4 regions of the Isoptericola sp. NPDC056134 genome follow, and region 1 is predicted to be linked to each of the others. Evidence: riboswitches for the same ligand, from Rfam matches in the RefSeq annotation. Region 1 holds a riboswitch; each other region holds the start of a gene.
The links. Region 1 has a riboswitch for S-adenosylmethionine ahead of ACFCZN_RS06580 (LLM class flavin-dependent oxidoreductase). Riboswitches for the same ligand answer to the same signal wherever they lie in the genome.
Positions count from the first base shown of each region.

Region 1 (5,544 bases):
AACCACGGGTCGACGCACGACCTGCACCGCTCGGCGCCGGGCGTGCCGCTCGTCGTCGTCGACGCGCCGGGCGACCACTCCGACGTCTGCTCCGTGGTGCCGGACAACGAGCTGGGCGGCTACCTCGCCGCGACGCACCTCGTCGAGCAGGGGCGCCGGCGGCTCCTGTTCGCCGGCACGACCGAGCTCGTGCCGGTCCGCGACCGCCTGCTGGGGGTCGAACGTGCCGTCGCCGAGCACCCGGGCGTCGTGCTCGAGGTGGAGCAGACGGGGAACGTCCAGGTCGAGGACGGGCGCCGCGTGGGCGACGACATCGTGCTGCGCGACCCCCGCGAGCGTCCCGACGCCGTCGTCGCGGCGGCGGACCTGCTCGCCGTGGGCGTGCAGCAGTCGCTGCTGCTGTCGTCGTCGCTGCGGGTGCCGGACGACGTCGCGATCATCGGCTACGACGACAACCGCGCCGCGTGGGACTCCGCCGTCCCGCTGTCGACGATTCGGCAGCCGGGGGAGGCCGTCGGCCGGGAGGCGGTGCGGCTCCTGCTGGAGGAGCTGGAGACCGGACCCGAGGCCCACCGGCACCGGCTCGTCACGTGCGAGCCGCGGCTCGTGGTGCGGGCGAGCACCGCCGGAACCTCCTGACGGGTCGGCGGGGTCAGCCGCCCGGCGGGAGCCGGCCGATGAGCACGTCGCGCAGGCCGGTGCGGGACCGCTCCGTGTCGTCGAGGTCGACCGGTCGCAGGCGACGGGGGAGTGCCGCGACGACCAGCGCGTACGCCTCGAGGACCAGCTCCTCCACGAGGTCGGGCGTGATCCCCGGCCCTGGGGCCAGCGAGATCCAGTGGCGCTTGTTCATGTGGTAGCCGGCGGTCACGCTCTCGAGCTCCTGGCGGAGCGCCTCGCCGTCGTCGGGCGTGCACTTGAGCGTCACGAGCGGGGTGCCCGTGACCTCCGTGGTCATGCAGAACACCTTGCCCTGGACCTTGAACACGTCGTGGTCGGGCCCGAAGGGCCAGGTGCGGGTGGCACCGGGGAGGGCGAGCGCGACGGCGGCGGCGAGGTCCTGGTGCTCGGAGGGCCCCATGCCCGCCTCAGCTCTCGCGGGTCGTGCGGAGCACGTCTCCCTCGGCCTTGGCCGCCGTCCAGAAGGTGCGGAGCATCTCCTCGGGGGTGAGCAGCGAGTCCCGCTGCTCGACAGGCTCCGCCTCGCCGGCGATGGCCTTGACCTCGTCGTGGATGCGTTCCATGGAGCTGTCGAGCGACGACGCGACGTCGGCGGCGAGCTTGAGCGAGTCCGTGAGGTGCCGGGGCACGTCGCGCGCGTACTTGTAGTAGATCTTGTGCTCGAGGCTCGCCCAGAAGTCCATGGCGATGGTGCGCAGCTGGATCTCGACGACGACGTGCTCGACCCGGTCGGAGAGGTACACGGGCACCTGGACGATGAGGTGCAAGGACTTGTACCCGTTCGCCTTGGGGTGGGCGATGTAGTCGCGCTCCTCCAGGACGGTGATGTCGGCCTGGTTGGTCAGCATGTCGCGGACCTTGTAGATGTCGGAGACGAAGCTGCAGGTGACGCGGACCCCCGCGACGTCGAACATCTGCTGGCGCACGCCGTCGGGCGTCAGCGGGATGCCCTTGCGGCGGCACTTCGCCACGATCGACTCGAGCGACTTGAGCCGCGAGCCCACGTGCTCCACGGGGTTGTAGTTCTGCATGAGCCGGAACTCGTCGCGCAGGATCGAGATCTTCGTCATGACCTCGTCGATCCCGAACTTGTAGGTGAGGACGAGCCGGCGCAGCTGGTCGACCAGCTCCCGGATCTCGGCGACCGCGGGAGTGTGCTGCTCGGGTCCGTGCCCTGCGTCCTGGCTCACGGGCACCACGGTAGACGGGTTTCCTGACGCTCGATAATCCGATAAAAACGGTCGGAACTGTTCGGTATTCGAGACGGTCGGGAGGAACCGTTGACACCCCCCTTCCGGAGACCTACGTTCCTGCGCACCGGGTCGGACGACCGCGGCGCCCCAGGCGGTGCGGCCGGACGTCCCGGATGGTCACGAGCTCCGACGCGAAGCCCCGGCTCGTCGGACGGCAACCCCCAGCGCGGGCGGGTGCCCCGGGTGAGGACCAGGCCGGCCGTCGCCGACGGCACGGCAACACGCGACCCCCGCCCCGGCGGGGAGCAGGAGAGGACGAGCATGCACCGCGACGCCACCACCGTGCGCCCCCTGTCGTCCCGGCACGTGCCGTCCGCCTCGCCGGTGACCTCGGCGTCCGCCCGGGCGTGGTGTCGACGCCGCTGATCGCGGCCTGATCGTCCGCCGCCCGCGGCGGACGACCCTCCTCGACGGCCCGGCACCTGCCGGGCCCGGCCGCAGACGGCCCCGCCCGCCCGTCCCGGCGGGCCTTCCTCCCCGTGCCCTCCCGACGGCGGCGCGCACCCGCAGGTCCACGACCCGCGCCCGAGTGCGCCCGTCCGCCGCGCCCTGATCGGAGCCGACGTGCCCTACTCCCTGCCCTCGACGTCCACCACCAGCACCCCGTCCCCCCTCGTCGTCGGCGTCGACCTCACGGCGGCCGGCGCCCGCCCCGGCGTGCACCGGGCGCGCGGCATCGTGCAGCCGCGGTCGTTCGACGCCGAGCGCTTCGTCCAGCTCGTGCGCACCGCCGACGGCGGCGGCCTCGACCTCGTCACCCTCGACGAGGGCTTCCTGCTGCACCCGGGCCGGCGGCAGGTGACCGGGCGGCTCGACGCGGCCGTGGCCGCCGCACGGGTGGCACCCCACACCACGCGGGCCGGGCTGGTCGCCGCCGTCGACACCGCGCACGTGGACCCGGCGCACGTCGCCCAGGCCGTCGCCCGCGTCGACCAGGCGAGCTCCGGCCGGGCCGGGTGGCAGGTCGGGCTCCCCACCGGAACCGTCGCCCAGGACGACGCGTGGGCGGAGCAGGCCCGCGACGTCGCGGCACAGGTCGTGCGGCACTGGGACGGGCTCGCGACGTCGGCCGGGCCGAACGCGGGTGACACGGCCGGCGCCGTCGCCGTCGACGACGAGGGGCGCTTCCGCGTGGACCACGACGGCATCCGCTTCGCCGTGCGCCGGCACCGGCCCGCCGAGGGCCGGGCCGCCGACGGGTCCCGGAGCGCCGGGACGCGGCAGGGGCGGCCGCCCGTCGTCGTCTCCGCCCGGAGCGAGGCCGCGCTCGACCTCGCCGCCCGGACGGCGGACGTCGTGCGCGTCGCCGCCACCGCGCCCGCCCGCGCCGTCCGGCTGCGCTCCCGGCTGCGCGACGCTGCCGAGGCCGCGGGCCGCGACCCCGACACGCTGCGCGTGCTCACCGAGGCGTATGTCGTGCTGGCCGAGGACCGGGCCAGCGCGCAGGCGCGGCTGGAGCTGGTCGAAGCCCTCGAGGGCCCGGAGATCTCCGGCGGGCTGCTCGTCGTGGCCGGCACCCCCGACGACCTCGCCGAGACGATCGTGGACTGGCGGGACGCCGGCGCGTCCGACGGGTTCCTGCTGCGGCCCTCGTCGCTCGGCCCCGACCTGGACGCCCTCGTCGACGGTGTGCTCCCGCGCCTCGCGCGGGACGGCGTGCGGGCGGTGGCGTCCCCGGCGCCGCGTACCCTCCGCGCGACCCTCGGGCTGCCGGACGTGGGGCCCGCCGCCGACGCCGGCGATGCCGGCAGCGCCGTCGTCGCCCCCGCACCGGCGCACGCGCGGCCGCGCGCCCGGGCGGGCCGCACCGCCGACTCCCGGCTGGTGCGCGCGTGACCGCCCGCCCCGACGCCCGCCACGTCACCCCCGCCGCCCGCATCGCCGACACCCGCCGCGACGTCGCTCGCCCTCTTGTGACCGGAGGCCCCCCGATGACCGTCACCGACACACCACGCGTCCGTCCCACGGACCCCGCAGGCGCCCCTGCGCACGCGCCGGCCGCCGGTTCCGCCGCCGGTCCTGCCGCGGCACGGAGCGCGAGCCGGCGGGCCGACCGCGAGCGCGAGCTCGCCGCGCCCCACGGCTGGCTGAGCCTGGCGGGGTTCCACTGGCTGCCCTCGCGACCCGAGCCGCTGCCCGGCGTGCCCGGGCTCTGGCTCGCCGACGGTGCCGGCGCCCACCTGCGGCCGGGGGAGGCCGACGGACCCCGGGTCCGAGGGCCGGAGGTCGCGGACGGCGCGTACGACGGCGACGTCCCCGAGGGTGGCAGCGTCGTCCTGGGCACGTTCCTGCCCTCCGGGCGCGAGCCCGCCGACGGCGCCGACCCGGACCTCCCGCCGGCAGGGGAGACGGCCGCGGTGGCGATCGAGCTGGTGCGGCGCACCGGACGCCTCGCGATCCGGCTGCGCGACCCGCACGCCCGCACGCGCCTCGACTTCGCCGGGGTGCCCGCCTTCGACCACGACCCCTCGTGGGCGGTCGAGGCGCCCGTCCGCCTGTACGACGTACCCCGCGGGCTCGTGGTCGGGGCCGCCCGTCCCGGCCTGGTGCACCGGCTGCAGGCGGTCGGCGAGCTCGACCTGAAGCGCGGCGACCGGACGGTCACGCTCGTGCTGACCGGCTCCCCGGGTGGCGCCCCGACGCTGCTCTTCAGCGACGAGGCACCCGGCGTCGCGCCCTGGCGGGTGGTGCGCCCCGAGCTCCCCGGGTCCCTGACCCCGGGCGACGCGGGCGTCGCACACCTCGACCTCAACGACGCCGTCAACCTGCCGTACGCGTTCAGCGACCACGGCACGTGCCCCGCCCCGCCGCCGGGCAACCACGTCCCGTTCGCCGTCACGGCGGGGGAGAGGGCGCCGCGATGACCGCCGTCACGACGCCGGGCGCACAGACGCCGAGCGCACAGACACCTGGCGCACGGGCTCCGGGGCCTGCGGCACCGGCTCGGGACGCCGCGGCCACCCCGTACGCGGACCTGCGCATCGTCCCCGCCCGCCACCCGGGGCGATGGGTCGCGACGGCCGGCGTGGCCGTACTGCTGGCGATGGTCGTCAGTTCGCTGCTCACCAACGACCGGTGGGAGTGGGACGTCGTCGCGCAGTACCTCACCTGGCCCTCGATCCTGTCCGGCGCCTGGGCGACGATCCGGCTCACGGCCGCGGCGTCGGTGGTGGGGTTCGCGCTGGGCACCGTGCTGGCGCTCATGCGGCTGTCGCGCTCGCCGCTGCTCGTCGGGGTGTCGTGGGCGTACACGTGGGTCTTCCGCTCCGTGCCCCTGCTGCTGCAGCTGCTGCTCTGGTACAACCTCGCCTATCTCTACCCGCACCTGAGCCTCGGGGTCCCGTTCGGCCCGGAGTACCTCTGGTTCGACACCCTCGGCGTCATCGACAAGTTCGGCGCCGCCATCCTGGGCCTGGGGCTCTCGCAGGCCGCCTACTCCGCCGAGATCGTGCGCGCCGGCATCCTCAGCGTCGACCAGGGGCAGCAGGAGGCGGCCGCGTCGCTCGGCATCCCGCGCCGGCGCCAGGTGACCCGCATCGTGCTGCCGCAGGCCATGCGCTCGATCGTGCCGACGGCCGTCAACGAGGTCATCGGCCTGCTCAAGGGCACC
Region 1 covers NZ_JBHJVM010000005.1:31,251-36,794, reverse strand. The annotation lists gene ACFCZN_RS06595 (LacI family DNA-binding transcriptional regulator) at 1-639, shown strand, start outside; gene ACFCZN_RS06590 (MmcQ/YjbR family DNA-binding protein) at 653-1,081, opposite strand; gene ACFCZN_RS06585 (GTP pyrophosphokinase family protein) at 1,089-1,871, opposite strand; SAM riboswitch class IV at 2,050-2,163, shown strand; gene ACFCZN_RS06580 (LLM class flavin-dependent oxidoreductase) at 2,499-3,770, shown strand; gene ACFCZN_RS06575 (DUF1684 domain-containing protein) at 3,866-4,798, shown strand; gene ACFCZN_RS06570 (amino acid ABC transporter permease) at 4,795-5,544, shown strand, end outside.

Region 2 (5,544 bases), on a different contig from region 1:
GCGGCGCTCGGCACCGTCACCCACCTCGGCGAGGACCCCGGGCTGGCGTCCCTCTACGACGCGGCCGGCCTCACGATGATGTGGAGCGTCCTCGACGCGTGGCTGCACGGCACCGCCATGCTCCGGACGGCCGGGGTGGACGCCGCCGCCTTCGCGCCGTTCGCCCGGCAGATCGCGGAGGGCGTGGCCGCGTGGCTGCCCGGTTACGCGGAGCAGGTCGACCGCGGCCGGTTCCCGGCCGAGGCCTCGGCCCTCGAGACGGACGCGCGTGCGATGGCGCACCTCGTCGAGGAGAGCGAGGCGCTGGGCGTGAGCACCGAGCTGCCGAGACTGCTCAAGGCCGTGGCCGACCGTGGCGTCGCCGCGGGCCACGGTCACGAGCAGTACCCGGTGCTGATCGAGGAGTTCGGCCGCCCGACGCCCTGACCTGCCGGTCGCCGGCCGGAGGACCACGGCCTGAGACGTCGGCGTGCGAGCCGGCGGGCACGCGCCTACGGTCGGTCTTCGAGGTCGTTCGTCTGACGGAAGGAGCCCCGATGGGACTGGGAGACAAGGCCAAGCACCTGGCGGAAGAGGCCGAAGGCAAGGCCAAGGAGGCCACGGGCAAGCTCACCGACGACGAGAGCAAAGAGGCCGAGGGCAAGGCCCAGCAGGCCAGCGCGAACCTCAAGCAGGCGGGCGACGACGTCAAGGACGCGTTCAAGGGCTGACCCGCTGACACGACGGGGCGCCACCGCACGGTGGCGCCCCGTCGTCATGTCCGCCCGGGGCGGGACCGACGGCTCAGAGGTCGTCGGGCAGGCAGCCGAAGGCCTCGTCGGCGCCCAGCGCGGCGGTGGCGAGCAGCCCCTCGAGGCCGGAGCCCTCGGGCACGGGGCGAGGGTCGTCGACGACGACCCACAGCCCGTCCACGACGTCGTACCGCGCCTGCGGCCCCTCGGTCACGAGCGAGCGGACGGCGGCGACGAGCCGCTCGACCTCCTCGCCCGCCGTGCCGAGGCCCACCGACGCGCGGACGGCCCCGGCATCGAACCCGAGGCGGCCGAGCAGCGGGTGGGCGCAGAACCGGCCGTCGCGCACCCCGATGCCGTGCTCGGCGGACAGGTACGCGGCGACGAGGCCCGGGTCGTACCCGGAGACCGTGAACGTCACGACCCCCACCGGGTCGACGGCGTCGTCCCACACGTGCACGACCTCGACGCGCTCGACCTCGCCCAGCCCGTCCACGAGGCGGCGCCGCAGGGCGTCCTCGTGCTCGCCGGCGACCCACGGGTCGAGCGCGGCGAGCTCGTCGCACGCGGCCGCGAGCGCCACCGCGCCCACGACGTTGGGCGAGCCGGCCTCGTGCCGGGCGGGGCCCTCGTGCCACTCGGTGGTGGTGGTGCGGACCCGGCGCACGGCGCCGCCGCCGGCGAGGTACGGGGTGCCGGCGTCGAGCCAGTCGCGGCGTCCGACCAGGGCGCCCGCCCCGAAGGGCGCGTACGTCTTGTGGCCCGAGAAGGCGACGTAGTCGACGCCCGTCTCCGCGAGCGAGAAGCGGCGGTGCGGCACCAGCTGGGCGCCGTCGAGCACGACGCGCGCGCCCGCGCCGTGCGCCGCGGCGACGACGTCGGCCACGGGCAGCGCCTCGCCGGTCACGTTCGACGCGCCGGTGAGCGCCAGCAGGGCGTAGGGGCGGCCCGCCGCGGCGGCGGAGCTCAGCTCCTCCTCGATCTCCGCGAGGGTGGCGGACACGGACGGCCCGCCGGTGACGACGGTCGCGTCGGTGACGCGCTGCCAGGGCAGCAGGTTGGCGTGGTGCTCGATGTCGAGCACGAGGACGCGGCCCGGCTCGCCGGTGGCCGGGTCGGCGGGCACGCAGCCCGCGAGCAGGTTGAGCGAGTCCGTGGTGTTGCGGGTGACGATCGTGAGGTCGTCCTCGCGGGCGCCGACGAACGCGCCGATCGTGCGGCGCGCCGTCTCGTACAGGGCGGTCGAGACCTGGGACAGGTAGCCGGCGCCGCGGTGCACGCTGGCGTACAGCGGCAGCACGCGCGCGACCCGGTCCGCCACGGACTGCAGGGCCGGCGCCGACGCCGCGACGTCGAGGTTGGCGTACGGCACCTGGCGGCCGTCGACGAGCGGCACGAGCGTGTCGCCGCCGACGACGGGCAGCACGGGGGCGACGTCGTGCACGGCGGCGGCGCGCGCGGCGGGCACCGCAGGCGCAGTGGTGAGCGTGGTCATGCGTGGTCCTCCTCGGTCGTGCCGGGGAGGTGGCTCCCCGCGCTTGCCCGCACGCCGGACGGCGCGGGGCCAGGTCGTCACCCGGGGCACCCCGCCGCGAGAGGAGGGTTGCCGGCCAGCGAGCCGGGGCTTCGCGCTGGCGCTCTTGACCTGCCGCCCATCGTGCGTGCGCGGCACCTCGCGGTCAAGCGGATCCGGCGTCCTTCTCACGATGCGGTCGAGGGTGGCCACCTCGGGTTCGGCGTCGCCGGCGCGCGACCCGGGGGACGCGCGGCGTTCGCGTCGCGAGACGGGGTGACCAGCACGCGGACGGCGGGCGTACGATCGCCACGACCATCCCGAGCGGCCGAGTGACGTGGCACGTCGACGCCGCAGCAACCCGCGGGCCGGTCGTCGGCGACGGCGGCCGTACCGGACGAGGGTGCTACCGCCACGACCGATGGGAGGACTGCGATGAGCACCCAGATCGATCCCCGCCCCGCCGAGGGCTACGCCGGCGACCTCACCCCGCAGCAGGCGTGGGACCTGCTCGCCGGCGACCCCGACGCCGTCCTCGTGGACGTGCGCACCGAGGGCGAGTGGCGCGCGATCGGCGTGCCGGACACCGCCACTGCCGGCAAGGCCCCCCTCTTCGTCGAGTGGGTGCAGGCGGGCGGTCGCCCCAACGCCGGCTTCCTCGCCGAGCTGGCCGCCGCGGGCGTGACCGCCGACAGCCCGATCGTCTTCCTGTGCCGCTCCGGTCAGCGCTCGATCGGCGCGGCGCGCCTCGCGACGGCGTCCGGCCTGGGCCCGGCGTACAACGTGCTCGAGGGCTTCGAGGGCGGCCCCGGCTTCGACGGCGTCCGCGACCGCGAGGGCTGGAAGGTGCGCGGCCTGCCCTGGGGCGCGTACGACGACGCCGCGACGCAGGCAGCCCGGCAGCAGGCCTCGGAGCAGGCCCGATGAGCGACGCGCAGGTCCCCACCGGCCCCGGCGCCGACCCCACGACCTTCGGCGGCTCGCGCCCGCTGCCCGCCTCGGTCCGGCCCGCGACCCTCGCCGTGCGGGGCGGGCACCGCCGCTCGGACTTCCAGGAGATGTCCGAGGGCCTGTTCCTCACCCAGGGGTACACCTACGGCTCGGCCGCGGACGCCGAGGCGGCGTTCGCCGGCGAGCGGTCCCAGTTCCTGTACTCGCGGTACGGCAACCCCACGGTGCACACGTTCGAGGAGCGGCTGCGCCTCATCGAGGGCGCCGAGGCCTGCTACGCCACGGCGTCGGGCATGTCGGCGGTGTTCAACACCCTCGCCGCGCTGGTCTCCAGCGGTTCGCGCATCGTGTCGGCGCGGGCCCTGTTCGGGTCCACCAACGTCATCTACGACGAGATCCTCGCCAAGTGGGGGGTGGACGTCGACCTGGTCGACGGGCACGTCACCTCGCAGTGGGAGGAGGCCCTGGCCACGCCGGCCGACGTCGTGTTCTTCGAGTCGCCGTCCAACCCCATGCAGGACCTCGTGGACGTGCGGCGGGTGGCGGAGCTCGCGCACGCCGCCGGTGCGGTCGTCGTCGTGGACAACGTGTTCGCGACGCCCGTGCTGCAGAAGCCGCTCGAGCTCGGCGCCGACGTCGTCGTGTACTCGGCCACCAAGCACATCGACGGGCAGGGTCGCGTGCTCGGCGGCGCGATCCTCGGCTCGGAGGAGTTCCTCGCCGGGCCGGTGCAGACGTTCGTGCGCAACACGGGCCCGTCGCTGAGCCCGTTCAACGCGTGGGTGCTGCTCAAGGGCCTGGAGACGCTCGACGTGCGCGTGCGCGCCCAGAACGCGGCGGCCCTGGAGGTCGCGACCGCGCTCGAGGCGCTCGACGGCGTGACCGGGGTGCGCTACCCGTTCCTGCCCTCGCACCCGCAGCACGAGCTCGCCAAGGCGCAGCAGTCGGGCGGCGGCACGGTCGTGACGTTCGACCTCGCGGTGCCCGGGGGCACCGAGCCGGCGGAGGCGAAGAAGCGGACGTTCGCGTTCCTCGACGCCCTGCAGGTCGTCGACATCTCCAACAACCTCGGCGACGCGAAGTCGATCATCACGCACCCCGCCACGACGACGCACCGCAAGCTCGGCCCGGAGGGCCGCGCCAAGGTCGGCATCGCCGAGACCACCGTGCGGCTGTCGATCGGCCTCGAGGACCCGCGGGACATCGTGGAGGACGTCGAGCAGGCGCTGCGCGCCTGAGCTCCCGCGACGTGTCGGAGGCCCCTGCCGGGCTCGGGCCCGGCACGTCCGACGAGGAGGACCTGTGGGGACACGGCACGACGTCGACTTCCTGTTCGGCGCGTGGCGCGTCCGTCATCGCCGCTGGACCGAACCCCTGGCCCCGGGTTCGACGACGGGCACCTGGACCGAGTTCGACACCGAGGCCGTCGCCGGGCAGATCCTCGACGGCCTCGGGAACGCGGACGACACGTCCGGCACCCGCGGAATTCCCTGGGCCGCCCGCCGCGGCCGTGCCTACGGTCGCCCCGTGCCCGACCCGATCTTCGCCGACCCCACGCTGGCCCGGCTGTACGACCCGCTCGACCCGGACCGCCGCGACCTCGATCCGTACCTGGCCCTCGCCCGCGAGCTGGGCGCGCGCCAGGTGCTCGACGTCGGCTGCGGCACGGGCGCGCTCGCCGTGCTGCTCGCGGCGGAGGGCATCGACGTCGTCGGCCTCGACCCGGCGGGCGCGTCGCTCGACGTGGCCCGCGGCAAGCCCGGCGCCGGGCGCGTGCGCTGGCTGCACGGCGACGCCACCACGCTGCCGCCGTTGCAGGTGGACCTCGCCACGATGACCGGGAACGTCGCGCAGGTCTTCCTCACCGACGACGACTGGGCGGCGACACTCGGGGGCGTGCACGCCGCGCTCCTCCCGGGCGGTCGCCTCGCGTTCGAGACCCGCGACCCGGCGCGGCGGTCCTGGGAGCGCTGGACGCGCGAGCGCACGCACCGGCGCAGCGACGTGGCGGGGTTCGGCGTCGTCGAGACGTGGACGGACCTGGTCGACGTCTCGCTGCCGCTCGTGACGTTCCGCGGCACGTTCGTCCTGGCCGACGGACGGGTCCTGCGCTCGGACTCGACCCTCCGGTTCCGGGAGCACGACGAGCTGGCGGCGTCGCTCGAGACTGCCGGCTACGTCGTCGAGCAGGTGCACGACGCGCCCGACCGGCCCGGGCTGGAGTGGGTCTTCGTCGCCCGGGCGGTCGAGCGCGGCTGACGCGGTCTCAGCGCGCCGTGCGGACGACCATCTTCCCGGTGTTGGCGCCGGCCATCATGTCGAGGAACGCCTGCGGGGCGTTCTCGATGC
Region 2 covers NZ_JBHJVM010000006.1:31,766-37,309, reverse strand. The annotation lists gene ACFCZN_RS07855 (NAD(P)-dependent oxidoreductase) at 1-426, shown strand, start outside; gene ACFCZN_RS07850 (CsbD family protein) at 537-710, shown strand; gene ACFCZN_RS07845 (aminotransferase class V-fold PLP-dependent enzyme) at 784-2,226, opposite strand; SAM riboswitch class IV at 2,261-2,377, opposite strand; gene ACFCZN_RS07840 (rhodanese-like domain-containing protein) at 2,680-3,171, shown strand; gene ACFCZN_RS07835 (O-succinylhomoserine sulfhydrylase) at 3,168-4,433, shown strand; gene ACFCZN_RS07830 (class I SAM-dependent methyltransferase) at 4,498-5,454, shown strand; gene ACFCZN_RS07825 (NADP-dependent oxidoreductase) at 5,462-5,544, opposite strand, start outside.
Region 2: it holds a riboswitch for S-adenosylmethionine, as region 1 does, so the genes downstream of both, ACFCZN_RS07845 (aminotransferase class V-fold PLP-dependent enzyme) here and ACFCZN_RS06580 (LLM class flavin-dependent oxidoreductase) in region 1, are expected to answer to the same signal.

Region 3 (3,831 bases), on a different contig from region 1:
GGGGGGACCTGGTTTTGTTGTCACCTTCCCCCCTTTTTTCTTTCTTTGTTTTTTCTCTCCCCCCCTCCCCCCCCCCCGCCGCGATGTCGAGGGAGGCGAGCTGGGCCGCGACGTGGAACGGTTCCGGGTAGGTGGCCGGGACCTGGGGCACCAGGCCGATCGCGGTGGTGGTGCGGGCCACGAACGCCGCGCGCGTGACGGCGTCGAGCCGCGCGGAGCCGGGCGACCCGGCGACCGCGGGCAGCAGCGCGTCGGCGAACGTCGCGAAGGTGACGCCGGCGTTCTCGGCACGCCGCACGCCGCGGGCGAGGCGAGGTGCCCCGACGAGCTCGGCCGGCGTGAGGCCTGTCGCGGCGGCTGCCGCAGGGTGGGCGCCCGCGCCGTCGACGTCGAGCCCGACGACGAAGGGGGTGGTGAGGTCGGTCATGTGTCGCTGTCCCGTCAGATCGCGGACTCGTCGCCGAGCCGGTGGTAGGTGCGGTCGAGGTAGACCAGGGGCGAGGTCCCGTCCGACCCGGACTGCAGCGCGCGCAGCGAGACCAGGTAGCTGTCGCCGACCGGGGTGCGCTGCAGCACGCGGGCGCGCACCCAGGAGACGGCTCCGTCGATGACGGGCTCGCCCGAGGGCAGCGCCGTCCAGCCGCCCCCCGCGAAGCGGTCGATGCCGCTGGTGGCGAAGCGGGCGGAGAGGTCGTCCTGATGGTCGGCGAGGAAGCTGATCGCGAGCGTGCTGGCCGCCGAGACGGCGGGCCAGGACGACGACGTGGACGCCAGCGAGAACGCGAGCAGGGGCGGCGCGGCGGACACGGAGATCACGGACGTGGCGGTGAACCCGACGGGGCGGCCCGCGTGCTCGAGCGCGACGACGGCCACGCCGGCCGGGTGCTGGCGGAACACCGTCTTGAACTCGTCCGGGGACAGCTGGGGCTCGTCCTGCTGGGCCAGGAGCTCCTCGATCTCGGACAGGGCGGACAGGTCGGTGCGCTGGTGGGCGTGTTCCGTGGTCACAGGGCGGCTCCCGTCAGCTCGGCGGTCGAGGGGGTGGTCGAGGGGGTGGTGGTCGTGGCCGACGGGACGGGGACGCCGGCGGCCCGGCGCAACGGCGTCGCCCAGCGGGCGAACCAGGGGTCCAGCGCCTCGCCGAGCTCCGGCAGCTGGGCCTCGGTGAGGGTCAGCGTGCGGGTGGGCACGACCGCGCCCAGCTCCACGAGCACGGGTCGGAGGTGTGCCTCGCCGGCGAGGGCGTGCGCCGGGTTGCCGGACACGACGAGCGGCACGACGACGACGCCCGCCAGGCCGTCGGGCCCGTAGAGGTCGAGGAACGCCTTGAGGAGGCCCGTGTAGGAGGCCTTGTAGACGGGGGTCGCGACGACGGCGACCGTGGCGCGCGCCAGGCGCTCCTTCGCCGCGTCGGCGGCCGGGTGCGCGGCCGTGAGGATCTCGCCCGCGAACGCCGCGAGCTCGATCGTCGCCACGTCCGCGGTGCCGAGCAGCTCGGCGACGCGGCTGGCGGCGGCCTCCGCCGCGGTCACGGTGCGCGAGCCCGCGCGCGGGTTGCCGGAGACCACCACCACGGAGGGGGTGGCGGGGCGGGTGTTCTCGGTCATGGGTCGTCCCTCGCAGTCCGTCGATCACGCTTGCCGCACGGCGTCTCGACCCGCGGGGACGGGCCGGCCGGCGGCCAGGTCATCTCCCGGAGCACCCCGCCGTGACATGGGGGTTGCTGCCCAGCCAGCCGGGGCTTCGCGCTGGGGCTCGTGACCTGCGCGGAGGTATAGCAGCCGGTCGGACGAACGCCAGGGCCGTCCGGAGACTTCTCACCATCCGGACACGTGGACGCACCGGAGCCTCCGGCCGGGGGGACGGCCGGAGGCTCCGGGGTGGTGCGAGGGCGCCTGTCTCGTCAGGCCTCCAGGCGAAGGCGCGCGCCGAGCGCGACGGCCGCGACGACGGCGGCGCCCGCGACCAGGACGACGTCCTTGAGCACGTACTGGCCCAGCAGGGTCATGCCGTGCCCGAACAGCTCGTCGCCGAACAGCGCGACGGGGGACAGGATGCCGACCATCGCGACGGCGAGGACGACCAGCCCGACCCGCAGCAGGCGGCCGGAGACCAGGGTGAGCCCGATGAAGGTCTCCATGACGGCGACCAGGACGACGGCGGTCGTGGCGGGGACGAGCCCGAGCGTGAGCGTCTCGACGGTGCGGCCCGCGATCTCCTCGGCGGGGCTGGCGCCGGGGAAGAACTTCAGGACGCCGAAGCCGAGGAACACGAGCCCGAGCGCGACCCGCAGAGCCGGGACGGACCACCGGGTGAGGAACCGGGCGAGGGCGGTGACGGCGACGTCGAGCCGCAGCGCCACCTGCTCGGCCAGCGCGTTCGGGAGCCGACGGGCGGCGGGGGCGCTCGGTGCGCGGGTGCCGGCGGTCGTGCGGTGGGTCGGGGTGGAGACGGACATGGTGGTGCTCTCTTCCAGGGGGAGGTGCGACCCGGGGGTGGTCGCCCTGGGAGAGAGCGGCCCACGGGGCCGGGAATGCGTGCGCCCCCGGTTTTCGCCCGGTCCTCACCCGCTCGACGACGCGCCCGGCACCGCCTACGGTGCCGGCATGGACCACGAGCCGATGCGACGGGTCGCCGAGTTCCGTGCGGCGTTCGACCTCGAGGTCGAGACCGCCCGACCGGGTCTGGCGGAGCACCGCCGGGCGCTGCTGGCAGAGGAGTCCGGGGAGGCGGCCGAGGCGCTCGCGGACCTCGCGACGGCGCTGGCCGAGGGCGGCGACGTCGCCGCCGCGCACCGGGCCGTGGCGAAGGAGCTGGCCGACGTCCTCTACGTCACGTACGGCGCCGCCGACGCGCTGGGGATCGACCTTCCGGCGGTGTTCGTCGAGGTCCACCGCTCGAACATGAGCAAGGTGGACGCCGACGGCTGCGTGCTGCGGCGGGCGGACGGCAAGGTGCTGAAGGGGTCGGGATACAGCCCGCCGGACCTCGGCGCGCTGGTCTCCCCGCCGACGGGCCCCGCGTAGGTTTCCGCACGACGGTCCCCGCGCGGACGTCCCCGCGCGGCGCGGACCCCGCGCCGTGGCGCAGACTCGGGGCATGGGCGCGCGCCGCTTCCGCTGGGTGCTGCACATCGACCTCGACCAGTTCCTGGCCGCGGTCGAGGTGCTGCGGCGCCCGGAGCTCGCGGGCAGGCCGGTGATCGTCGGTGGGCGCGGCGACCCGACGGAGCGGGCGGTGGTCTCCACCGCGTCGTACGAGGCGCGGGCGTACGGCGTCCGGTCGGGGATGCCGCTGCGCGTGGCGGCCCGCAAGGTCCCGGACGCGGTGATCCTGCCGGTCGACCACCCGGTGTACGAGGCGGCCTCCGCGCAGGTGATGGGGGCGCTGCGCGGGCTGGGCACGGTGGTCGAGGTCCTCGGCTGGGACGAGGCGTTCCTCGGGTACGACGGCGAGGCCCCGGAGGCGTTCGCGCACGACGCGCAGCGGGCGGTGCTCGACGCGACCGACCTGCGCTGCTCGGTCGGCATCGGCGACACCAAGGTCCGCGCGAAGATCGCGACGGGGTTCGGCAAGCCGGCGGGTGTCTACCGGCTCACCGCGGAGAACTGGTTCGAGGTGATGGGGGAGCGTCCGACCTCCGACCTGTGGGGCGTGGGCCCCCGGGTGTCGAAGCGGCTCGCGGCGCACGGCATCGACACCGTCGCGCAGCTCGCCGCCGCGGACGACGCCGTCCTGGTCGGTGAGCTCGGGCCGCGGATGGGCGCCTGGTACGGGGAGCTGGGGCGCGGGGAGGGCTCCGCCGTCGTCGACGACACCCCGTGGGTGGCC
Region 3 covers NZ_JBHJVM010000009.1:45-3,875, forward strand. The annotation lists partial or broken gene ACFCZN_RS10405 (hypothetical protein) at 1-427, opposite strand, end outside; gene ACFCZN_RS10410 (flavin reductase family protein) at 442-975, opposite strand; gene ACFCZN_RS10415 (NADPH-dependent FMN reductase) at 1,005-1,607, opposite strand; SAM riboswitch class IV at 1,629-1,763, opposite strand; gene ACFCZN_RS10420 (DoxX family protein) at 1,904-2,458, opposite strand; gene ACFCZN_RS10425 (MazG nucleotide pyrophosphohydrolase domain-containing protein) at 2,607-3,026, shown strand; partial or broken gene ACFCZN_RS10430 (DNA polymerase IV) at 3,100-3,831, shown strand, end outside.
Region 3: it holds a riboswitch for S-adenosylmethionine, as region 1 does, so the genes downstream of both, ACFCZN_RS10415 (NADPH-dependent FMN reductase) here and ACFCZN_RS06580 (LLM class flavin-dependent oxidoreductase) in region 1, are expected to answer to the same signal.

Region 4 (5,544 bases), on a different contig from region 1:
GGGCGCACGCAGCGCGACCCGTACGACTGCACCCAGCCGTTCGCCGTCACCGCGAAGCCGTCGAGCTGCTCGGCGAAGTACTGCACCATGTCGTTGCGCTCGGGCTCGCCGTGCACCAGCACGTCGAGGCCCAGCTCCTCCTGCAGCGTCACGACGCGCCCGATCTCCTCCCGCATCGCGGCGGAGTAGTCGGCGTCGGACAGCTCGCCCTTCGTCCACGCGGCGCGGGCCTTGCGGATCTCCGGGGTCTGCGGGAACGAGCCGATCGTCGTCGTGGGCAGCGGGGGCAGGTCGAGCCGCGCGGCCTGCGCGGCAGCGCGCTCCGTGTACGGGCCACGGGCGAAGTCGGCGTCGGTGAGCGCCGCGGCCCGGTCGCGCACCGCGGGCACGACGACGCCCTCCGCCGTCGCGCGCGAGGCCACGGCCGCGGACGACGCGGCGAGCGCGTCCGCGACGGACTCCCGCCCGTCGGCGAGGGCACGGGCCAGGGTCGCGACCTCGCCCACCTTCTGGTCGGCGAACGCGAGCCAGTCGCGCAGGCGCGGGTCGAGCGTGGTGCCCGCCGCCTGCTGGTCGAAGACCTCGTCCTCGACGTCGTGCGGCACGTGCAGCAGCGACGTCGACGTGCCGACGGCGAGGGCCCCGGCGCCGAGGCCCCGCAGCGACTCGACGACGTCGAGCTTGGCGGCCAGGTCGGCCCGCCAGACGTTGTGCCCGTCGACCACGCCGGCGACGAGGGTCTTGTCCTCGAGACCCGGGACCGGGCCGGCGGGCACGGCGCCCTTGACCAGGTCGATCGCGATCGCGTCGACGTCGGTGCCCGCGAGCACGGCGAGTCCGTCGTCGCCGAGCCCGCCGAACGGCGCCGTCAACAGGATCGCGGGCCGCACGCCCGCCGAGTCCTCGGAGGCGGTGTCGTCGGTGGCCGTCGCGAGGTCGGTCGCCAGGGTGCGGTACGCCGAGGCGATCGCCGCGTGCAGGCGCTCCGCCGGCACGTCGAGGGAGTCCGTGACGAGCGCGGGTTCGTCGAGCTGCACCCACGGCACGCCGACGGCGGCCAGCGCGCGGAGCAGGTCGGCGTACGCGGCGACGACGTCGTCGAGCCGGTCGAGCGGGTGGAAGCCCTCGCCCGCCTCGTCGGCCGCCTTCGACAGCGCGAGGAACGTCACCGGGCCCACGAGCACCGGGCGCGTCGTGACGCCGGCCTCCTTGGCCTCGGCGTACTCGCGCACGATGCGGTGGTCGGCGAACGAGACCGGCGTCGTCTCGCTGATCTCCGGCACGAGGTAGTGGTAGTTGGTGTCGAACCACTTGGTCATCTCGAGCGGGGCGTCCTCGCCGCGGCCGCGGGCCACGGTGAAGTAGCCGTCGAGCTCGAGCGAGCCGTCCTCGTCGTCGAGCAGGTCGCGGAACCGCTCGGGGACGGCGCCCAGCAGCGCGACGACGTCGAGCACCTGGTCGTAGTAGGAGAACGCGCCGGGCACGGAGCCGTCGTCGGGGTTGAGGCCGAGGTCGACGAGGCGGCGGGCCGTCTCGCGGCGCAGCGCGCCGGCCGCGACCTCCAGGTCGACGGCGTCGGTGCGCCCGGCCCAGAACGACTCGACGGCCTTCTTGAGCTCGCGGCGGCGCCCGATGCGCGGGTAGCCGAGGATCGTGCCACCGGGAAATGCCGTGGCGGGGGTGGGGCGTGTCGATGTGGTGGACATGAGCACTCCAGAGTTCGGGCTCCGCGCGTCAGACGGCGGGAGCCTGGGTCGGGATGCTCGGTACCCACGGCCTTCTGGCCAGGTCCGCGCCGTCCGACGTGGCGTCGGCCGGCGCCGGTCCGCCGAGGTGGACACCCTCGAGCAGGTCCAGAGCGGGACGGTACTTGTTGAACGTGTACACGTGGATGCCGGGTGCGCCCGCGTCGAGCACGCGCTGGGCGAGCTCCACGGCACGCGCGGTCCCGTAGGCGTGCTGGGCCTCCGGGTCCGGCAGGGCGTCGAGCGCGTCCAGCAGGTGCCGGGGCGCGCGGACGCCGGTGAGCTCCTCGACGCGACGGAGCCGGCGCGGCTCGGTCGTGGGCAGCTGCCCGGCGAGGATCGGGATCGTCACCCCGGCCGCGCGGGCCTCGGCGACGAAGTCGGTGTAGGAGTCGGCCTCGTAGAACAGCTGCGTGATGGCGAAGCTCGCCCCCGCGTCCTGCTTCTCCTTGAGGCGCCGGACCTCCTGGGCCCGGGTGGTGCCGGCCTGCACGTTGCCGTCGACGAACGTCGCGACGGCGATCGTCATCGGGCGCGCGGCGCCGCGCAGCGCGGCCCCGGGGTCGGTCGCGCAGCGCCGCGCCTCGACCTCGCGCAGCAGGTGCACGAGCTCGATCGAGGACGCGACGCCGTCGGCGGGCGGCTCCCAGTCCGGCTGGTCCTTCGGCGGGTCGCCCCGCAGGGCGAGGAACGCGCGGGTGCCGGCGTCGAGGAAGTCGTCGATGACGGCGGAGACGTCCTCGCGGTGCGCGCCCACGCAGGTCAGGTGGGCCACGGGCAGGACGGGCGTGCCCGCGAGCAGGGTGGACACGACCTGGCGTGCGGTCGCCCGGTCACCGCCGCCGGCGCCGTACGTCACGGACACGAAGTCCGGTCGTGCGGCCACGAGCCGGCGCGCCGTCTCCCAGAACTTGGGGGCGGCGTCCGGCCGGCGCGGCGGCATGAGCTCGAACGAGACCGTCGGGCGTGCCGGCAACGCCGGCTGAGCTGCCGGGGTGGGCGAAAGGGATGCCTCTGCGACCATGCGTCACTCCATCGATCCTGGCGTGAGCACCTTCGTCCTCGGGAGGCTTCCGTCGGAGAACGGGTTGCTGCGGCGTCGTCGAGCCAGGACTCTCGGCCGCTCTGGATGGCTTGTCACGCGATCGTACGCAGCATCCGCGATACGGGCGAGGATGAGACCGCCTGGTGAGACGATCGCCGATGCAGATCGGGCGGGAACGCCCTGGTCAGGGCACCAGCACGACCTTGCCGCCCGCGCGGCCCGTCTCGACGAGCGCGTGGGCGCTCGGCGCGTCGGCCAGCGGCAGCACCGCGCCGACGGTGGTCACGAGGTCGCCGCGGGCCAGGGCGTCGACGGCCTCGGCGAGCTCGCCGGCGTCGCGCTCGGACCGCCAGCTGGCCTCGACGCCGAGGTCCGCCGCGGCGTCGTCGGCGATGGTGACGATGCGCTCGGTGCCGCCGCGCAGGGCGATCGAGTCGGGCAGCACGCCCGCGCCGGTGGTGTCGAGGACGGCGTCCACGCCGTCGGGGGCGAGGGCGCGGACCCGCTCCACGAGCCCCGCGCCGTAGGTGGTGGGCGTCGCGCCGAGGGCGGCGACGCGCTCCTGGTTCCGCGGCGACGCCGTGCCGATCACGCGGGCGCCGCGACGCACGGCGAGCTGGACGGCCAGCTCGCCCACCGACCCCGAGGCGCCGTGCACGAGCAGGGTCTCCCCGGGCCGGACGTCGAGGAGGCGCAGCACGCGGGTCGCGGTCTCGGCCGCGACGGGGACGGTGACGGCGTCGGTCGCGGCGAGCCCGTCGGGCACGCGCGCGAAGACCGACGTGAGGGCGAGCTCCGCGTACCCGCCGCCGACGGCGAACCCGACCACGCGGTCGCCGGGCGCGACGCCGGCCACGCCGTCCCCGACCTGGTCGACGACTCCCGCCACCTCCAGCCCGGGCACGACGGCCGACGTCGGCGCCGGGCCGCCGGTCGCCCCGGCACGCGACTTCACGTCCCAGCCGTTGACGGCGGCCGCCTCGACACGCACGCGCACCTGGCCGGGCCCGGCCTGCGGGTCGGGGACGTCGGCGAGGTGCAGCGCCTCGGGGCCGCCGTGGGTCTCGAACACGATCGCGCGCACGTCTCCTCCTCAGGCAGTAGCGGAACACGGTACCGAGGTCCTCGTGCCCCGGGCCGAGATCAGGCGAGCACCGGTGCGGCGTCGGCGTCGGTCGGGCCCGTGACGTCGCCGGGCGCGCTCATGAGCCATTCGGTGGCGAAGAGGACCTTGTCGGTGAGGCCGAGGATCGCGTCGCGGATCTCGACGTGCGGGGTGGAGAACGCGAGTCGGGCGACGGACCGTGCGCCGGGAGCCGGCGCCCAGTAGTCGACCAGGAGCAGGGAGACGTCCTGGCCGCCGAGCTCGGCCGCACCCCGGCCGACGCGGACGTGGCGCAGGAACGGCCCCGAGAGGGTGTCGGTGACGGTGAGCTCGTCGTCGGGTCCGAGCCGGGGGTGGATGCGGTCGTGGATGCGTTGCAGGTGCGTGACCTCGCCGGCCTCGGGGCCGAGGTCGTGCCAGTACAGCGTGAGGTTGAGCGCGAGGGCGGCGTCCTTTCCGGGCAGCACCAGGTAGGCCATCACCTGCCCGCCCGCGGCCGCGGCCTTCGCGGCGACCGCGGTGAGCTGCTCCCGCAGGTCGCGCCGCAGCCCTGCCCCGCGGTCGCCGAGCCCCGCGCCCTGCTGCTTGACGATCGCGCGGATCTGCAGGTCGCGCTGCGCCTCGTCCTCCAGGTCGATCAGGGCCCAGTGGTCGGGCAGGTTGAGCTCGATGCCGATGCCGCGTGACCCTCCGGGCTCGTCCACGCTGGCCATGGCGTGCAGGCCCTCGATGCTGATGCCCGCCCCGGAGTCGTCGGACATACCCGTCGGATCGTCGTCGGGGTCGAGGTCCAGGGCGGCCAGAGTCTCGGCGACGCCGAGGACCATCGGGTGCGGCCCGGCAGGGTCGACCACGACCCGCTCGAGCACCGCGCCGTGGCGCGTGAGGAACGGGGCGAGCGAGTCGCGACGACGCAGGCTGAACTCGCGTCCCGGGTCGTCCCCGAGGAACGTCTCGAGAGCCTCGGGGGAGGAGAAGAGACACACGTCGTACGGCTTCGCCGAGCCGACGGGTGCGTGAAAGACCCGCACCTGCGGCGTCCCGTCCTCCCGCTCGAGGTGCGGCACCACCGCCACGCCGTCCCGCAGTGCGCGACCGACGGTGTCGCGGTCGTCGGTCAGGAGAGCGGCGGCGAGGACGGCGGAGCCGGAGGCGGGGCGGGACCTGTCGGCCGGGTCCGGGCGGCTCGGTCCCGAGGCCCGGTCTTCTGGCGACGCGCTCATGAGGAGGATGCCTTTCGGTGTCTCGCAGGTACTGGATGACGACATTCGTCGCGGGGCTGTGTTCAGCCGATGGCCGGCCGGCGGTGCTCGATGCTTCCCCAGCAAACCCCGCCAGCGCCGACGTCTCCCGACCACGACACCCCGAAGAACACACTCCCACGCCCGGGCCATTCGCTGATCGGTTCCGTGGAGAACGTCATGAGGGCACAGTCATGGAGGTACGTGACGTCCAGGTGTGTCAGCTCGGCTACGTCCGATTCGCCCGTCGACCGCGGTGATGAAGAAGACGTCGGTGAGTCACAGGCGCAGCCCGGTGGACACGATGACTGCGCCCTTCACGGATTGCTCCTCCGGAAGTCGATGCCTGTCGTCGTGACGCTGGACGCTCCGTCGCCCGTCACCCGGCGGCCGTGTTCTCCCAGGTGC
Region 4 covers NZ_JBHJVM010000001.1:489,581-495,124, forward strand. The annotation lists gene metE (5-methyltetrahydropteroyltriglutamate--homocysteine S-methyltransferase) at 1-1,706, opposite strand, end outside; gene ACFCZN_RS02155 (methylenetetrahydrofolate reductase) at 1,735-2,769, opposite strand; SAM riboswitch class I at 2,775-2,881, opposite strand; gene ACFCZN_RS02160 (NADP-dependent oxidoreductase) at 2,975-3,874, opposite strand; gene ACFCZN_RS02165 (hypothetical protein) at 3,934-5,118, opposite strand; gene ACFCZN_RS02170 (hypothetical protein) at 5,516-5,544, opposite strand, start outside.
Region 4: it holds a riboswitch for S-adenosylmethionine, as region 1 does, so the genes downstream of both, ACFCZN_RS02155 (methylenetetrahydrofolate reductase) here and ACFCZN_RS06580 (LLM class flavin-dependent oxidoreductase) in region 1, are expected to answer to the same signal.